One region of the Streptomyces sp. NPDC091279 genome, then DNA from elsewhere that is predicted to be linked to it. Evidence: riboswitches for the same ligand, from Rfam matches in the RefSeq annotation. Region 1 holds a riboswitch; each other region holds the start of a gene.
The links. Region 1 has a riboswitch for cyclic di-AMP ahead of ACIQOU_RS21360 (transglycosylase SLT domain-containing protein). Riboswitches for the same ligand answer to the same signal wherever they lie in the genome.
Positions count from the first base shown of each region.

Region 2: it holds a riboswitch for cyclic di-AMP, as region 1 does, so the genes downstream of both, ACIQOU_RS30480 (M23 family metallopeptidase) here and ACIQOU_RS21360 (transglycosylase SLT domain-containing protein) in region 1, are expected to answer to the same signal.
Region 3: it holds a riboswitch for cyclic di-AMP, as region 1 does, so the genes downstream of both, ACIQOU_RS22215 (NlpC/P60 family protein) here and ACIQOU_RS21360 (transglycosylase SLT domain-containing protein) in region 1, are expected to answer to the same signal.
Region 4: it holds a riboswitch for cyclic di-AMP, as region 1 does, so the genes downstream of both, ACIQOU_RS18165 (transglycosylase family protein) here and ACIQOU_RS21360 (transglycosylase SLT domain-containing protein) in region 1, are expected to answer to the same signal.

Region 1 covers NZ_JBIVVA010000008.1:167,513-171,008, forward strand. Annotated here, with positions in the region: gene ACIQOU_RS21355 (HAD family hydrolase) at 1-643, shown strand, start outside; gene ACIQOU_RS21360 (transglycosylase SLT domain-containing protein) at 773-1,243, opposite strand; cyclic di-AMP (ydaO/yuaA leader) riboswitch at 1,247-1,424, opposite strand; gene ACIQOU_RS21365 (CocE/NonD family hydrolase) at 1,708-3,496, opposite strand, start outside.
Region 2 covers NZ_JBIVVA010000013.1:201,520-205,015, forward strand. Annotated here, with positions in the region: gene ACIQOU_RS30475 (PP2C family protein-serine/threonine phosphatase) at 95-1,204, shown strand; cyclic di-AMP (ydaO/yuaA leader) riboswitch at 1,449-1,606, shown strand; gene ACIQOU_RS30480 (M23 family metallopeptidase) at 1,617-2,657, shown strand; gene ACIQOU_RS30485 (aldo/keto reductase) at 2,885-3,496, shown strand, end outside.
Region 3 covers NZ_JBIVVA010000008.1:347,879-351,374, forward strand. Annotated here, with positions in the region: gene ACIQOU_RS22210 (tellurite resistance/C4-dicarboxylate transporter family protein) at 1-624, opposite strand, end outside; gene ACIQOU_RS22215 (NlpC/P60 family protein) at 813-1,988, opposite strand; cyclic di-AMP (ydaO/yuaA leader) riboswitch at 1,997-2,153, opposite strand; gene pcrA (DNA helicase PcrA) at 2,426-3,496, shown strand, end outside.
Region 4 covers NZ_JBIVVA010000006.1:422,522-426,017, forward strand. Annotated here, with positions in the region: gene ACIQOU_RS18155 (cytochrome P450) at 1-33, shown strand, start outside; gene ACIQOU_RS18160 (transglycosylase family protein) at 170-1,171, shown strand; cyclic di-AMP (ydaO/yuaA leader) riboswitch at 1,389-1,555, shown strand; gene ACIQOU_RS18165 (transglycosylase family protein) at 1,559-2,254, shown strand; gene eno (phosphopyruvate hydratase) at 2,641-3,496, shown strand, end outside.

The sequences.
Region 1 (3,496 bases):
CCCCCTCCTCGACGACCTGCACAGCAGGGGGCTCGCGGTGTGCGGGCAGGGCGCGCAGGTGTACGACGCCGGCGCGGACCGGCTGCTGTGGTCGGTCACGCTGGACCGGGAGTTGGCCGAGACCGCGCTCGGCAAGATCGAGGCGGAGGTCGGCCAGGTGTACGCGGCCGTGGACCAGGACGGCGTGAACGGCCTCACGCTCATCGAGCCCGGCTACCGCATGCCGCACCCGACGTTGCCCGCGGTGCGGGTCGAGCGCCGCGCCGACCTGTGGTGCGAGCCGATCAGCAAGGTGCTGCTGCGCCACCCGGACCTGTCCGACGACGAGTTGGCGGGGATCGCGAGGTCGGTCGTCGACTCCCTCGCCACCGTCACGATGTCGGGCCCCGGCACCGTCGAACTCCAGCCATGCGGCATCACGAAGGCGACCGGCCTCGCGCTGGCCGCCGAGCACCTGGGGCTCGGCCCGCACGAGACGATCGCCTTCGGTGACATGCCGAACGACATCCCGATGTTCGAGTGGGCGGCCCACGGCGTAGCCATGGCCAACGCCCACCCCGAACTCAAACGAGTAGCCGACGAGGTAACCCTCTCCAACGAGGAAGACGGCCTATCCCAAGTCCTAGACCGCCTCTTCCCCTAACGCGCCCTATAGGGGCGCGGGGCTGTGTCAATGTGCGGCTCCGCCGCGCGAGCGCGACCAGCCACAACGGCGCGTCAGCCGGCAACTCACCGGCCCGGCGCCCAGCCCCCCGCCCCTCGGGCGAAGGGTCTAGTACGCCCCGTACACGTTGTCGATCGACCCATACCGCTGCGCGGCGTAGTTGCACGCGGCAGTGATGTTGGCAACCGGGTCGTACGGGTCGTACGACGTCCCGGACACGTGGTACGCCGCGAACGTCGGGTCGATCACCTGGAGCAGCCCCTTGGACGGCGTCCCGGCCGCAGCGTTGGAGTCCCAGTTGTTGATGGCGTACGGGTTGCCGGACGACTCACGGATCACGTTGCGGTAGATGCCGTTGTACGTGCCCGGAATGCCCTTTTCTGCCATCACGGACAGCGAGGCCCGAATCCACCCGTCGAGGGTGTTGGAGTAGCCCAGCGAGGTCGCGGTGGCCACCGTCGGCGTGGCGGCGGACGCACTCGTCGCGCCGATGACCGGGAGGGCGAGCACGGCGGCCCCGGTACCGAGGACGGCCAGCTTGCGGGCGATGCGAGAGCGGCGGGGAGCGGTTGCGCGCATGGGGAAGTTCCTCTCCGTCGCCTGCGAGGTGAGCTGTCGGGTTCGGGCGGGAGCTGCCCGGTCGCGCGGCCGGTGGGCCGTGCGGCTTAACCCCGAGCCGTCCCGGGCGATGGCCCGGTCCGGCGACTTACCTGGTTCCCCCGCTCCTGCCGTGCGTGAGTCGTCTCGGTGAATGGATGTACGGGCGGCGGCAGGATTAGGCGTCCACCCGACAGGCCGGGAACGTATGCGAGAGCACATGTCCGGAACAAGTGCCGGATTCACACTTCACGACAGTTGACCTTGGTCTGGGCGTTTTAGGGCGCTTGATCCTTTGCGGTCGCCACGCTTCAACTCCCGTTGCGCACAAGTTCTGCACAAGAAACACAACGGCGCGCGGGACGGGTGTCCGCGCGCGCCGTGGCGTGAGTCAAGTCACGAGAATCATCAAGCAGGGTAAATCGGGCAATGAGCCCAACTCGGCGTCAACCGGCCGTGCGTGGAATCCGCTTCTCCCACGTCCGGTGGAAGACCATCTCGCCGCCCTCCGTGCAGACGACCTCGTCGGACGTGACGAAGTCGGTGGCGTCGCAGGTGATCTCCGAACGGGTGTGCACCGTGGCGTCCCAGCCCAGCTCGGGCCGGTGCAGCCGGATCGACCAGTCCGAGCGGGTCCGGGCCGACAGCGGGTCGTTCTCCTGGACGGTGTACGTCTCCAGCGCGTCCTCGGTGAACTCCAGGCCGTCGGGGTACACGCGCGTGCCGCCGTAGCGCGGGTCGACCTCCAGGCGCCACAGGCCCGCCGCGACGTCCCGCACGACCAGGCGCTCGGGGCGCGGCGCGTCGAGGGTGGCGGGGAAGTTCACGCCGAGCGGAGGCGACTGCTCCGGTTCCTCGAAGACGATCCCGGAGTCGCCCTCACGCGCGCGTACCGGCAGATCGAGGAAGCTGCCCGCCGGGTCCAGGGTGAGACCGGCCTCGGAGCCGGGCTGCGGCCAGATCCACGGCCAGTACGCGGACGACACGGCGAGCCGGATGCGGTGACCGGGCGGAAAGGCGTGCCCGATGCCGTTCAGCTCGAACTCCACGTCCTCGAACGCCCCCGGCGTCCACGCCACCGCCAGGTCCCGCCCCCGGCGCGCCGAGAGGTTCAGCACACCCCGCGTGACCAGCGTCGACGACCCGTCCGGAGCGACGTCGCAGACCCGGGCCACCACCTGCCCACGGGGCGCGTGCGAGGCCAGCCGCAGCCGTACCCGGGGCCGCCCGAGCACCCATGTCTCCTCGCCCACCGCGAACTCGAAGCACGCCGAGCGCGCGTCCTCCTCGCGCTGGTCGGGCGGCAGGTCGGCGTCGTTGCCGAACGGGAAGAACCGCCCGGCGTCCACGCCCGTGTGCTGCGGCGAGCGGACCAGCACCGGAGCACCCTCAAGGGCGTGCGGAACGGTCGTGACGTGCGGCGACGGCCAGGACGGCTCGCCCACCCAGCGTCCGGGCAGCGTGTCGTACACGGTCGCCGGAGGGTGCGAGTCGCTCACATAGGAGCGCAGCAGCGGCTCGGCCATGACGCCGTTGTCGGCGCCCTTGAGCCAGTGGTCCCACCAGCGCAGCGTCTCCTGGAGGAAGCCGATCGCCGGGCCGGGCGGCAGCCCCCGGTCCGGGTACTGGTGGGACCAGGGGCCGATCAGGCCGCGCACCCGGTCGGCCGGGAGCTGCTCGGCCAGCCGCAGCACCGTGTCGCGGTACGGGTCGTGCCAGCCGCCCACCGCCAGCACCCCGGCCCTGATCGCGCCGTAGTCCTCGCAGACGCTGCCGTGGCGCCAGTAGTCGTCCCGCGTCTGGTGGGCCAGCCAGGTGTGCGAGAACGGCTCCAGGGCCTCCAGACGCCTCAGCCACAGCTCCCGCCAGCCCTCGCCGAGGTACGCCGGGTCCGGCGGCCGGGAGGTGAACGCCAGCATCGTCGACGCCCACGCGTGCATGTCCACCGCGAGGACGGAACCTCCCATGTAGTGCACGTCGTTGTCATAGCGGTCGTCCGTCGAGCAGACCGTGACGACAGCCTTAAGGGGATCAGGAGCGAGCGCCGCGATCTGGAGGGAGTTGAAACCGCCCCAGGAGATGCCGAACATGCCGACCTTGCCCGTGCACCAGGGCTGCGCCGCCAGCCATTCGACGACCTCGACGCCGTCCGCCAGCTCCGTCGCCGAGTACTCGTCGGTGGGCAGCCCCTCGCTGTTGCCGTGGCCGCGCACGTCCACGCGCACGGAGGCGTAG
Region 2 (3,496 bases), on a different contig from region 1:
CATCCGGCTTTCTCATCCGGTCGGCTCACCCCGGTCGCCGGGCGCGTTCCGGGCGGGAAACCTGGACGTACACCGGACACGTGGGAGACGAGCAGTGGGGCCTGGTGACCAGAGGGGCCCGGCGGGCGAGGGACGGCGGATCTCCTTCGCGCGTCGCTTCGCCCGCCTCCTCCCCCTCCTGCTGATCGCCGTCGGGTTCGTCTACGACTACTTCACCCCGCAGCAGTTCACCGCGTCCCCGCTCTTCGCCGCCGCGCCCCTGGTCGCCGCCCCCCTCTACAGCCGCCGAGGCACGGTCCTGACCGGCCTCGCCTCCGTCCTCGCCGTGTTCGTCATCCATCTGCGGCTCGGCGTCGTCCTGCACGCCGACTCCCTGACGGAACTGGCGACCGTGGCGACGGTGGTCGTCCTCGCCGTCCTCATTAACGTCCTCGTGCGCCGCAGCGACGCCCAGCTCGCCTCCCAGCGCGAGATCGCCGAGGCCGCCCAACGTGCCGTACTGCCCGAACCGGCCGAGCGGATCGGCGGGTTCGACATCGCCGCCCGCTACGAGGCCGCCCAGGCCGACGCGTCCATCGGCGGCGACCTCTACGCCGTTCAGGACACCCCGCACGGCGTCCGGCTGATCGTCGGGGACGTCCGCGGCAAGGGCATGGGCGCGGTGGCCGCCGTTGCCGTGCTGATCGGGGCGTTCCGGGAGGCCGCCGAGCAGGAGGTCACCCTCGAAGCGCTGGCGCAACGGCTGGAGCGGGCCCTCGCCAGGGAAGGCACCCGGCGGGACGCGCTGGACGCCTTCGAGGCGTTCACCACCGCCGTCCTCGTCGAACTCCCGCACGGCGACGGCATCGCCCGCATCGTCACCCGGGGCCACCCGCCGCCGCTGCTGCTCGGGACCGACGGCACCGTCCGCGCCCTGTCCCCTACGGAACATGCCCTACCGCTCGGGATGGGGGAGTTGGGGGGTGGGCCCGATCGCGCCGAGGAGGCCGAGTTCCCGAGCGGCGCGACCCTGCTCCTGTACACCGACGGGCTCTCGGAGGCCCGGGACGCGCACGGGGAGTTCTTCGACCCCGAGGCACGGCTCGCCGGGCGGGTGTTCGACAACCCCGGCCTGCTGCTCGGCGCCCTCGCCCAGGAGGTGCGTCAGTACACCGGGGGCGGCACGGCGGACGACATGGCGCTGCTCGCCGTTCGCCGTCCTTGAGAGGCACCACCCGCGTGGTCACCCGATGTGAGCGGGCGAACTCCCTCCGCATAACAAGTGACAAACGGTCAGCGCACGTGATGTTTGGGCAGGGAGGTCAACTCGCCCGTTTTTTGGCGCTCATGGGCCGTACGTCCGTGTCGAAAACGTTAATGATCAAGGGGAACAGCTTGGAATCACCGCCCCGGGTCTATTAACGTTCGATAACGCAGCGCGGTCGTCCCAGCCGTCACCAAGGCGGCTCCGTGCGCACGCGCCGAATCCCGTAAGGGAACCGGGGAACCACCAACTTGGGGTGAATCGCGCTTTTTCCGTCGTGTCCGCACGGCGGGTATACGCGCGTAGGAGACCTTCCTGCTCCGAACCCGTCAGCTAACCCGGTAGGCGAGAAGGAAGGAAGGAGTACGCCTAAGTGGCGTCCAACAGGCCTGCTCCGACGGCCCCGCCCATACCGGACCAGTACCCCGGCGAGAGCTTCGGCTTCGGCGGCCCCGGCCCCGACGAGGGCCCCTGGCAGGAGTGGAACCCCACCGCGGAATCCCTGGCTCCGGTCCGCGGCCGGCACCGGGTCGCCAAGCAGCGCGGCGGGGGACTCGCCCGCAGTTCGACGGTGCTCGGCGTCGGCGTCATCGCCGCGATGGGCGCGGGCGGCATGGCCAGCGCCAACACCGGCAAGCCGCCGGTCTCCATCTCGATGCCCGACCTGCCCTCCTCCGTGGGCGCCGTGTTCGACGACTCCGACGCCACGCCCGAGCAGGGCTCCGCCACCGCGCTCAGCTCGGTCGGCGTGACCTCGAAGGAGACCGTCCAGGGCACCCGGGACGCGGGCGAGGCGCTGCGCGACCGGATCATGGCGCAGGCCGAGAGCCAGCAGGGCCAGATCGACACCAAGGCGCAGGCCGCCGCCCAGGCCGCCGTGGCGAAGCAGGTCGCCGACGCCACCGCCAAGGCGGAGAAGGAGGCCGTCGCCAAGGCCGCCGCCGCGAAGAAGAAGGCCGATGCGGAGGCCGCGAAGAAGGCGGAGGCCGCGCGTCTGGCCACGCTGGCCAAGCAGTTCACGTTGCCGACCTCGTCGTACACGATCACCGGCACCTTCGGGCAGGCCGGCGCGATGTGGTCCTCCGGGTATCACACGGGCCTCGACTTCGCCGCCCCTACGGGCACCCTCATCAAGGCCATCCACAGCGGCACGATCACCGAGGCGGGCTGGGCCGGTTCCTACGGCTACCGCACGATCCTGACCCTGGACGACGGCACCGAGCTGTGGTTCTGCCACCAGTCCTCGATCAACGCGACCGTCGGCCAGAAGGTCTCCACCGGTGACGTCATCGGACGCGTCGGCGCGACCGGCAACGTGACCGGGCCGCACCTCCACCTGGAGGTCCACCCCGGCGGCCAGGCCACGGGCATCGACCCGATGACCTGGCTGCGCGGCAAGGGCCTCACCCCGTAGGACCGACCCGTACCCGTACCCGTACCCGTAGTTCTCGGGTACTACGGGGCGACCCGTACGCCTCGGGTACTACGGGTCAGCCCCTACGGATCAGCCCTTACGGGGTCAGCCCCTACGGGTCAGCCCGTACCTCTCCGGTAGGTCGGTGGTGGGGTGCGGGTGATCTTTGGGGGCGTGGCGGCACGGCGGTTGAATGGGAGCCTCCTGTAGGGGCGTTGATGGGGGACATGACTTCTCCGCGCAAGCTCGGCCCGTCCGACCTCACGGTCTTCCCCCTCTCCCTCGGCGGCAACGTCTTCGGCTGGACCGCCGACGAGGCCACCTCCTTCGCCGTGCTCGACGCCTACGCGGCGGCGGGCGGCAACTTCGTCGACACCGCCGACGCGTACTCGGCGTGGATCGAGGGCCACTCCGGCGGCGAGTCCGAGACCATCATCGGCAAGTGGATCGCGGCGCGCGGCAACCGTGACGACGTCGTCATCGCGACGAAGGTCAGCCAGCACCCCGACTTCAAGGGCCTGTCGGCCGCCAACATCAAGGCCGCCGCCGACGCCTCCCTGCGCCGCCTGGGCACCGACCACATCGACCTCTACTACACCCACTTCGACCAGCCCGAGGTGCCGGTCGAGGAGATCATCGGCGCGCTCGACGCACTCGTTCGGGCCGGGAAGGTGCGGCACATCGCCGCCTCCAACATCAGCGCCGAGCGGCTCCAGGAGTCCCTGGACCTCTCCGAGCGCGAGGGCCTCGCCCGGTACGTGGCCCTCCAACCGCACTACAACCTCGTCTCCCGCGACACCTACGAGGGCGAACTCCAGGACGTCGCCGCGCGGGCCGGC
Region 3 (3,496 bases), 180 kb from region 1:
GGCGAGCGCGCCGCCCGCCACCCACTGGTCACCGGCGCCCTCGAACAGTTGTCGTAGGTCGAAACAGGCCAGCGCGACGCAGTAGAGGACCAGGCCGCCCCAGAACAGCACCAGAGCGGTGTACGCGAGCCACGCCGCCGTCTGCGCCCCGGCGAGCGTGCCGGACAGCGCGGCGAGCCCCTGCGTCGCCACGCAGGCCAGGAACACCCCGCCGGACATCCCGCGCCGCCGCCAGTGCCGTACGACGTCGATCAGCAGCGCCGGCCACAGGGCGGCGGCCAGCGCCAGCAGCGCGTCGGCGAGGAGATGCCGGCCCAGGTCGGAGAAGCGGGTGCCGAGAACGGCGGTCGCCGCGACGGCCGTCAGGGCCCCCGGCACCCGGGCCGCCGCCATCCATCGCGCCCGGTCCCACAGCAGCCCCGTGACGAAGCGCGCGGCCAGCACCAGCCACGCCCCGCACGCGAGCACCAGGGCGATCAGCGACAGCACCTCGTGCCCCGTCAGCCGCAGCCCCACCGACAGGATGCCCGTCGCCAGCACGGCGGCCCCGGCCTCCGGCGAACGGCGTGCCCACCACGCGCGCGGGGAGAGGGAGCCGGACGCGGGACCGTGAGGGGCGGACATGGGCCGATGCTAGGGAGCACCCGGCGCGGCGGTCGCGGGGCACGCGCGGGCGGGCGGAAACGGTCGCGCAGGGCGGCGCGGGCGCACGGACACGGGCCGGGCATATGCCAAAACGGCCGTACGCGTGCGTGCCGCGACGGCGGGTGCCGTCGATGCCTACGCGCGCGTGCGGCCGGGTCGGTGTCGGCTCAGGCCGGGCGGACCACGCTGTGGATGATCGACTCGCCGCCGTAGTAGACGGACTCCTCGCGGACGTACGCGCCCGGCTTCGGGGCGTGGATCATCATGCCGTTGCCGATGTAGAGGCCCACGTGGGTGACGTCGTCGTAGAAGAAGATCAGGTCACCGGGGCGGGCGTCGGCGAGGGGGACGGTCGTTCCGGCGTTCACCTGGTCGTAGGTGGTGCGCGGGAGGGTGACGCCCGCGGCCTTCCAGGCGGCCTGCGTGAGGCCGGAGCAGTCGTAGGAGCCGGGTCCGGTGGCACCCCAGACATACGGCTTGCCGACCTGCGCGCGGGCGAACGCAAGCGCTTTCCCCGCCTTGACGGAGTACGCGTCGCCCGAGGCGGAGGAGGAGGAAGAGGCGGAAGGGGACGACGAGGCGGACGAGGATGACGAGGACGACGAGTCAGGGGTGTCCTGTCGGGCCGCCTGCTCCGCCTTCTGCTGCTTCGCGAGTTCGGCGGCCTTCTCGGCGGCGGCCTCCTGCTTCTTCCGCTCGATCTCCGCGAGCCGCGCCTTCTCCTCGGCGGTCAGCTTCGACAGCATCGCGCGCGCGGCGGAGAGTTTCTGCTGCACGGTGGCCTTGGCCGTGTGCAGGTCGCTCTGGGTCTCGGTGAGCGTCTCAAGGCTCCGGGTGGCCTCCTGGCGCTTCTTCATGGTCGCCGACTGCTCGGTGACGTAGTCGTCGACCGCGCCCTTCTGGCGGGAGGTCAGACGGCTCATCAGCTGGGTCTGGTCGAAGTAGTCCTGCGGCGTGTCGGAGAGCAGGAAGGTCGCCGTGTCCGGCGTCGAGGCCCCGGAACGGTACTGGGCCGCGGCGAAGGAACCCAGCTCCTCCCGCGCGGAGTTGAGCTTCTGGGTGCGCCGGGCGACGTCGTCGAGGAGCGTGTCGACGCGCTTGCGCTGCTTGGTGGTCCGCTCCTTGGCCGCGTTGTACTTCTCGGTCGCCGACTCGGCCTGCCGGTACAGGTCGTCGACCTTCTTCTCGACCTCCTCCAGGCTCGGCTTGCCGTCGGGGGCGGGGGCGGCGTCGGCCGTCTGGGACAGCAGGGCGACGGAGGTCAGGGCGGCCGTGGCGAGGGCGGGGGTGCGGATGCCTGCTGCGCGTGCTCCCGAGGGGCGCGACTTGCGGTGCGACGCCAAGAGTGGCGACTCCTTCCCATATCCGCCTACCGAGTCGGCTGTCGGGTTCGGGCGCGTGCTTCGGAAGGGTTGCCCTACGGTGCCCGTCCCGCGAGGGGAGGGCGGACCGATTCACCCCGGGATCGGTGTGGGTCCCCGGCTCCGGATGCGCGGCGGCGGCCCGGACTCGGCGGCGGCCGCGCGGCCCGGCGACGTTCGCCGGAGAGGGTCGTGCGGCCTTGCCGGAACGGTAGCCAACTCGTGTGGCCTCTGTGAAGGTTGATGGCCGATATGCCCGATACGTTTTCGTGACCTCGGGAAGGTGTGCGGGGGTCGGTCGCCGCACGTGAACGCCTGGTCACGGGCGGTCGCGGGTGGCGTGGCCGGACGTCCGTGCGCGGTGGATGTTCTCAGGGCGGGGGCGGGCTGTCAGTGGGGCCGCCTAGACTCGGAGAGCGATGAGCAGCCTCTTTGACGACAGCTTCCTGGCGAACCTCCAGACCCCCCGCGGGCACGACGAGGAACCCCCGCCACCACCCGAGGACGAGCACGCCCCGGAGTCGATTCCGGACGACCTGTTCGGCGGGAAGTTCGACGCGCCCCCGGACCGCGACACCCACTACCGCGACGGCGCCCCGCGTCCGGTCCTGGACGCCGCAGCCCTGGTCGACGGGTTGAACGACAACCAGAAGAAGGCCGTCGTCCACGCCGGGACCCCGCTGCTCATCGTGGCCGGAGCCGGTTCCGGCAAGACCCGGGTGCTCACCCACCGCATCGCCTACCTCCTGGCCGAGCGGAACGCGCACCCGGGCCAGATCCTCGCGATCACCTTCACCAACAAGGCCGCCGGTGAGATGAAGGAGCGCGTCGAGCAGCTCGTCGGACCGCGCGCGAACGCCATGTGGGTGATGACGTTCCACAGCGCGTGCGTGCGCATCCTGCGCCGGGAGAGCAAGAAGCTCGGCTTCACCTCGTCGTTCTCGATCTACGACGCCGCCGACTCCAAGCGCCTGATGGCCCTGGTCTGCCGCGACCTGGACCTGGACCCCAAGCGCTACCCGCCGAAGTCGTTCAGCGCCAAGATCTCCAACCTGAAGAACGAGCTGATCGACGAGGAGGACTTCGCCGCGCAGGCCGCCGACGGTTTCGAGAAGACCCTCGCGCAGGCCTACGCCATGTACCAGTCACGGCTGCGCGAGGCGAACGCCCTCGACTTCGACGACCTGATCATGACGACGGTCAACCTGCTGCGCGCCTTCCCCGACGTCGCCGAGCACTACCGCCGCCGTTTCCGGCACGTCCTCGTCGACGAGTACCAGGACACCAACCACGCCCAGTACGCGCTCGTGCGTGAGCTGGTCGGCAGCGCCGAGCGGCCCCTCGACGTGCCGCCGGTCCCGCTCGCCGAGCACGAACTGCCGCCCGCCGAACTGTGCGTCGTCGGCGACGCCGACCAGTCGATCTACGCCTTCCGGGGCGCGACGATCCGCAACATCCTCCAGTTCGAGGAGGACTACCCGGACGCGACG
Region 4 (3,496 bases), on a different contig from region 1:
CACCTTAAACCTGACACACCCTCAAGTCTGTGATCTTCACGTGATCTGCGCGGCATTAACTTGTGACAGGCATTCGTATGCCTATACGTTCACGGATCAACGCGGTGCCCCGCACATGCACCTCGCATCTCGCGCCGCGTGCAACCGCTGTCTCGCGAAAGGCACCCGCATGCTCTCCGGGAACGGTCGTCACCGTCGCCCCCGTCAGGCCCCGGCCCTGCTCGTCGCGGCCGGAGTGACGGGCACCGCCATCGCCATCCCGCTCCTCGCCGCCTCGGGCGCGAGCGCGGCGGACGGGACCACATGGGACAAGGTGGCCCAGTGCGCGACCGGCGGCTCCTGGAGCCAGAACACCGGTAACGGCTCCTACGGCGGACTCCAGCTCTCCCAGGAGGACTGGGAGGCCTACGGCGGCCTGGACTTCGCGTCCAGCCCCGACCTGGCCAGCCGCAACCAGCAGATCGCCGTCGCCGAGAAGGTTCTCGCGGACCAGGGCGTCGGCGCGTTCCACACCTGCGGCCTCACCTCGGGGCTGACCCAGGAGTCGGGGTCGGTGGACATCGACACCGGCCTCGGTGACGACGCCTCCGGCACATCGGACGGCTCCGGCTCCACCGGCCTGTCCAACTCCTCCGGCGACGGATCGAGCGACTCGGACAGCTCGTCGTCGTCCGACCCGTCGGACAGCGACTCCGCCACCTCCCCCTCGCCCTCCACCTCGGTGGACGACAAGGGCGACCAGAGCGACAAGGGTGACGCGGCCGGCAAGGGGATATCCGGTACGCCGTCCGCCTCCTCCCCGGAGAAGAAGGCGCCCGCCAGCCCCACCGAGTCGCCGACCGAGTCCCCGACCGGCGACGCGTCGGACAACTCCCGCCAGGGCGCCGGTTCCTGGAGCCTCGTCGACACCGGCGCCGTCAGCGGCAGCGACGCGGGCACCAAGACGGCCTCCGGCACCGGCAAGCACCGCGGGCAGAGCGCCGAGGAGAGCGGGACCCGTTCGGTTGCCGCCGACCGCTACACCGTCCGGGCCGGCGACACCCTCGGGACCATCGCCGACTCCCTTGGGCTCGACGGCGGATGGCGTGCGCTCTACGACCTGAACAAGAAGGACATCGGCGCCGACCCGAGTCGCATCGTTCCCGGTCAGACGCTCACGGTCGGGTCCTAGTCCCGTCGTAAACGGGACGAAAGCCGTCAGAAACAGCGGGAGTTGGCGAACCTTTCACCGCTAAATGTCCGGTTTGGTGAAAGTGTGGGATGAGTCTCAGAAGCCCTGATCGTCTTTGAATTTCCCGGGTTTCCGTGGCTACGGTCAACACCGCTCGTCACCACGAGCCCCGGCGCCGCAACGCCGAATCCTGCCAGCGGCCGTCCGGGAACAGTCGTCGCGTCAAGCGCCGAAGGCAGGAGCGGGGGACCCAAGGTAAGTGCCGCACGGGGCAGTTGACCGGAGCGGCTTGGGGTTAAGCCGCGCCTCTCCAGGGAGGTGCGGCCGGGCACTCATCCGGCCCGAACCCGACAGCTCACCTCGTAGGCGTCGGTGAGGGGATCAACCATGCTGTTTTCCGGCAAGGGCAAGCACCGTCGTCCGTCCAAGGCCACCCGCGCCATCGCCATCGCCGGTGTCACCGGCGCGGCCGTCGCCGCCCCGCTGATGGTGGCCGGCAACGCCTCCGCCGCCACCGCCTCCGAGTGGGACACGGTCGCCCAGTGCGAGTCCGGCGGCAACTGGTCGATCAACACCTCCAACGGTTACTCCGGCGGCCTCCAGTTCTCGCCGTCCACCTGGGCCGCGTACGGCGGCACCCAGTACGCCGCGAGCGCCTACCAGGCCTCCAAGGCCCAGCAGATAGCCGTTGCCGAGAAGGTTCTCGCGGCGCAGGGCAAGGGTGCCTGGCCGACCTGCGGCACCGGCCTGTCCGGCGCCACCTACGACGGCGGCTCCAGCAGCTCGAACAGCTCCAGCAACTCGGGCAGCTCCAGCAGCTCCAGCAGCTCCCGTTCGTCCGACTCGCAGGCCGCCTCCCGGTCCGCCGAGCGCCCGGCCGCGAAGAAGACCGTCACCACCCCGACCGGCAAGAAGGTCAAGAAGGGCGACGGCGAGTACAAGGTCGCCGCGGGCGACACCCTCAGCTCGATCGCCGAGAAGCACCAGGTCACCGGCGGCTGGAAGAAGCTCTTCGAGCTGAACAAGGACATCCTCGACGACGCGAACCTCATCTACCCGGGCCAGCAGCTGCACCTCAAGTAGCAGCCCCGGGGTCCACCCGAGGCCCGCCCTGGAACCGGCTCCGGGGTCTGTCCCGAAATCCGCCCCGGTGTCCGCTCCGGACCGACGGACAGGCAGACCGCAGCTGAACCACAGGGCCCTCATATCCGTGGACCTCACCATGAAGACCTCGTGAGGGTCATCCCCCGTCCCCCACGAGCCCCCCGCCCCGGTGCGTGTTCCCCCGTACGCACCGGGGCGGGGCTTTTTACGCCGCGTTCTTTGTTCCGTTCAGAAACATTTTGCTCTCGGTTCCGTTCCCGGGGTGACCACCGGGCTGGCCGATCGCCCCGAGCCGGTTAGGCTCGGTCTCGCAGAACCCACCGCGGTGCCGCGCACCGCGTTCAGATCCCAAGAAGGAGATGCTCGTGCCGTCCATCGACGTCGTCGTAGCCCGGGAAATCCTGGACTCCCGAGGCAACCCCACGGTCGAGGTCGAGGTCGGCCTCGACGACGGCAGCACGGGTCGTGCCGCCGTTCCGTCCGGCGCCTCCACCGGTGCCTTCGAGGCCATCGAGCTGCGGGACGGCGACCCCAACCGCTACCAGGGCAAGGGCGTCGAGAAGGCCGTTCTCGCCGTCATCGAGCAGATCGGCCCGGAGCTGGTCGGCTACGACGCCACCGAACAGCGGCTGATCGACCAGGCGATGTTCGACCTGGACGCCACCGACAACAAGGGCTCGCTCGGCGCCAACGCCATCCTCGGCGTCTCCCTCGCCGTCGCGCACGCCGCCTCCGAGGCGTCCGACCTCCCCCTCTTCCGCTACCTGGGCGGCCCGAACGCGCACCTGCTGCCCGTTCCGATGATGAACATCCTGAACGGCGGCTCGCACGCCGACTCCAACGTGGACATCCAGGAGTTCATGATCGCCCCGATCGGCGCGGAGTCCTTCTCCGAGGCGCTGCGCTGGGGCACCGAGGTCTACCACACCCTCAAGAAGGTGCTGAAGGGCCGCGGCCTGTCCACCGGCCTCGGCGACGAGGGCGGCTTCGCCCCGAACCTCGGCTCCAACCGCGAGGCCCTCGACCTCATCCTCGAAGCGATCAAGGAAGCCGGCTACGCGCCCGGCGAGCAGATCGCCCTTGCGCTCGACGTCGCCGCCTCCGAGTTCTACAAGGACGGCAAGTACCTCTTCGAGGGCAAGGAGCGCTCCGCCGCCGAGATGACGGAGTACTACGAGGAGCTGGTCGCCTCCTACCCGCTGGTCTCCATCGAGGACCCGC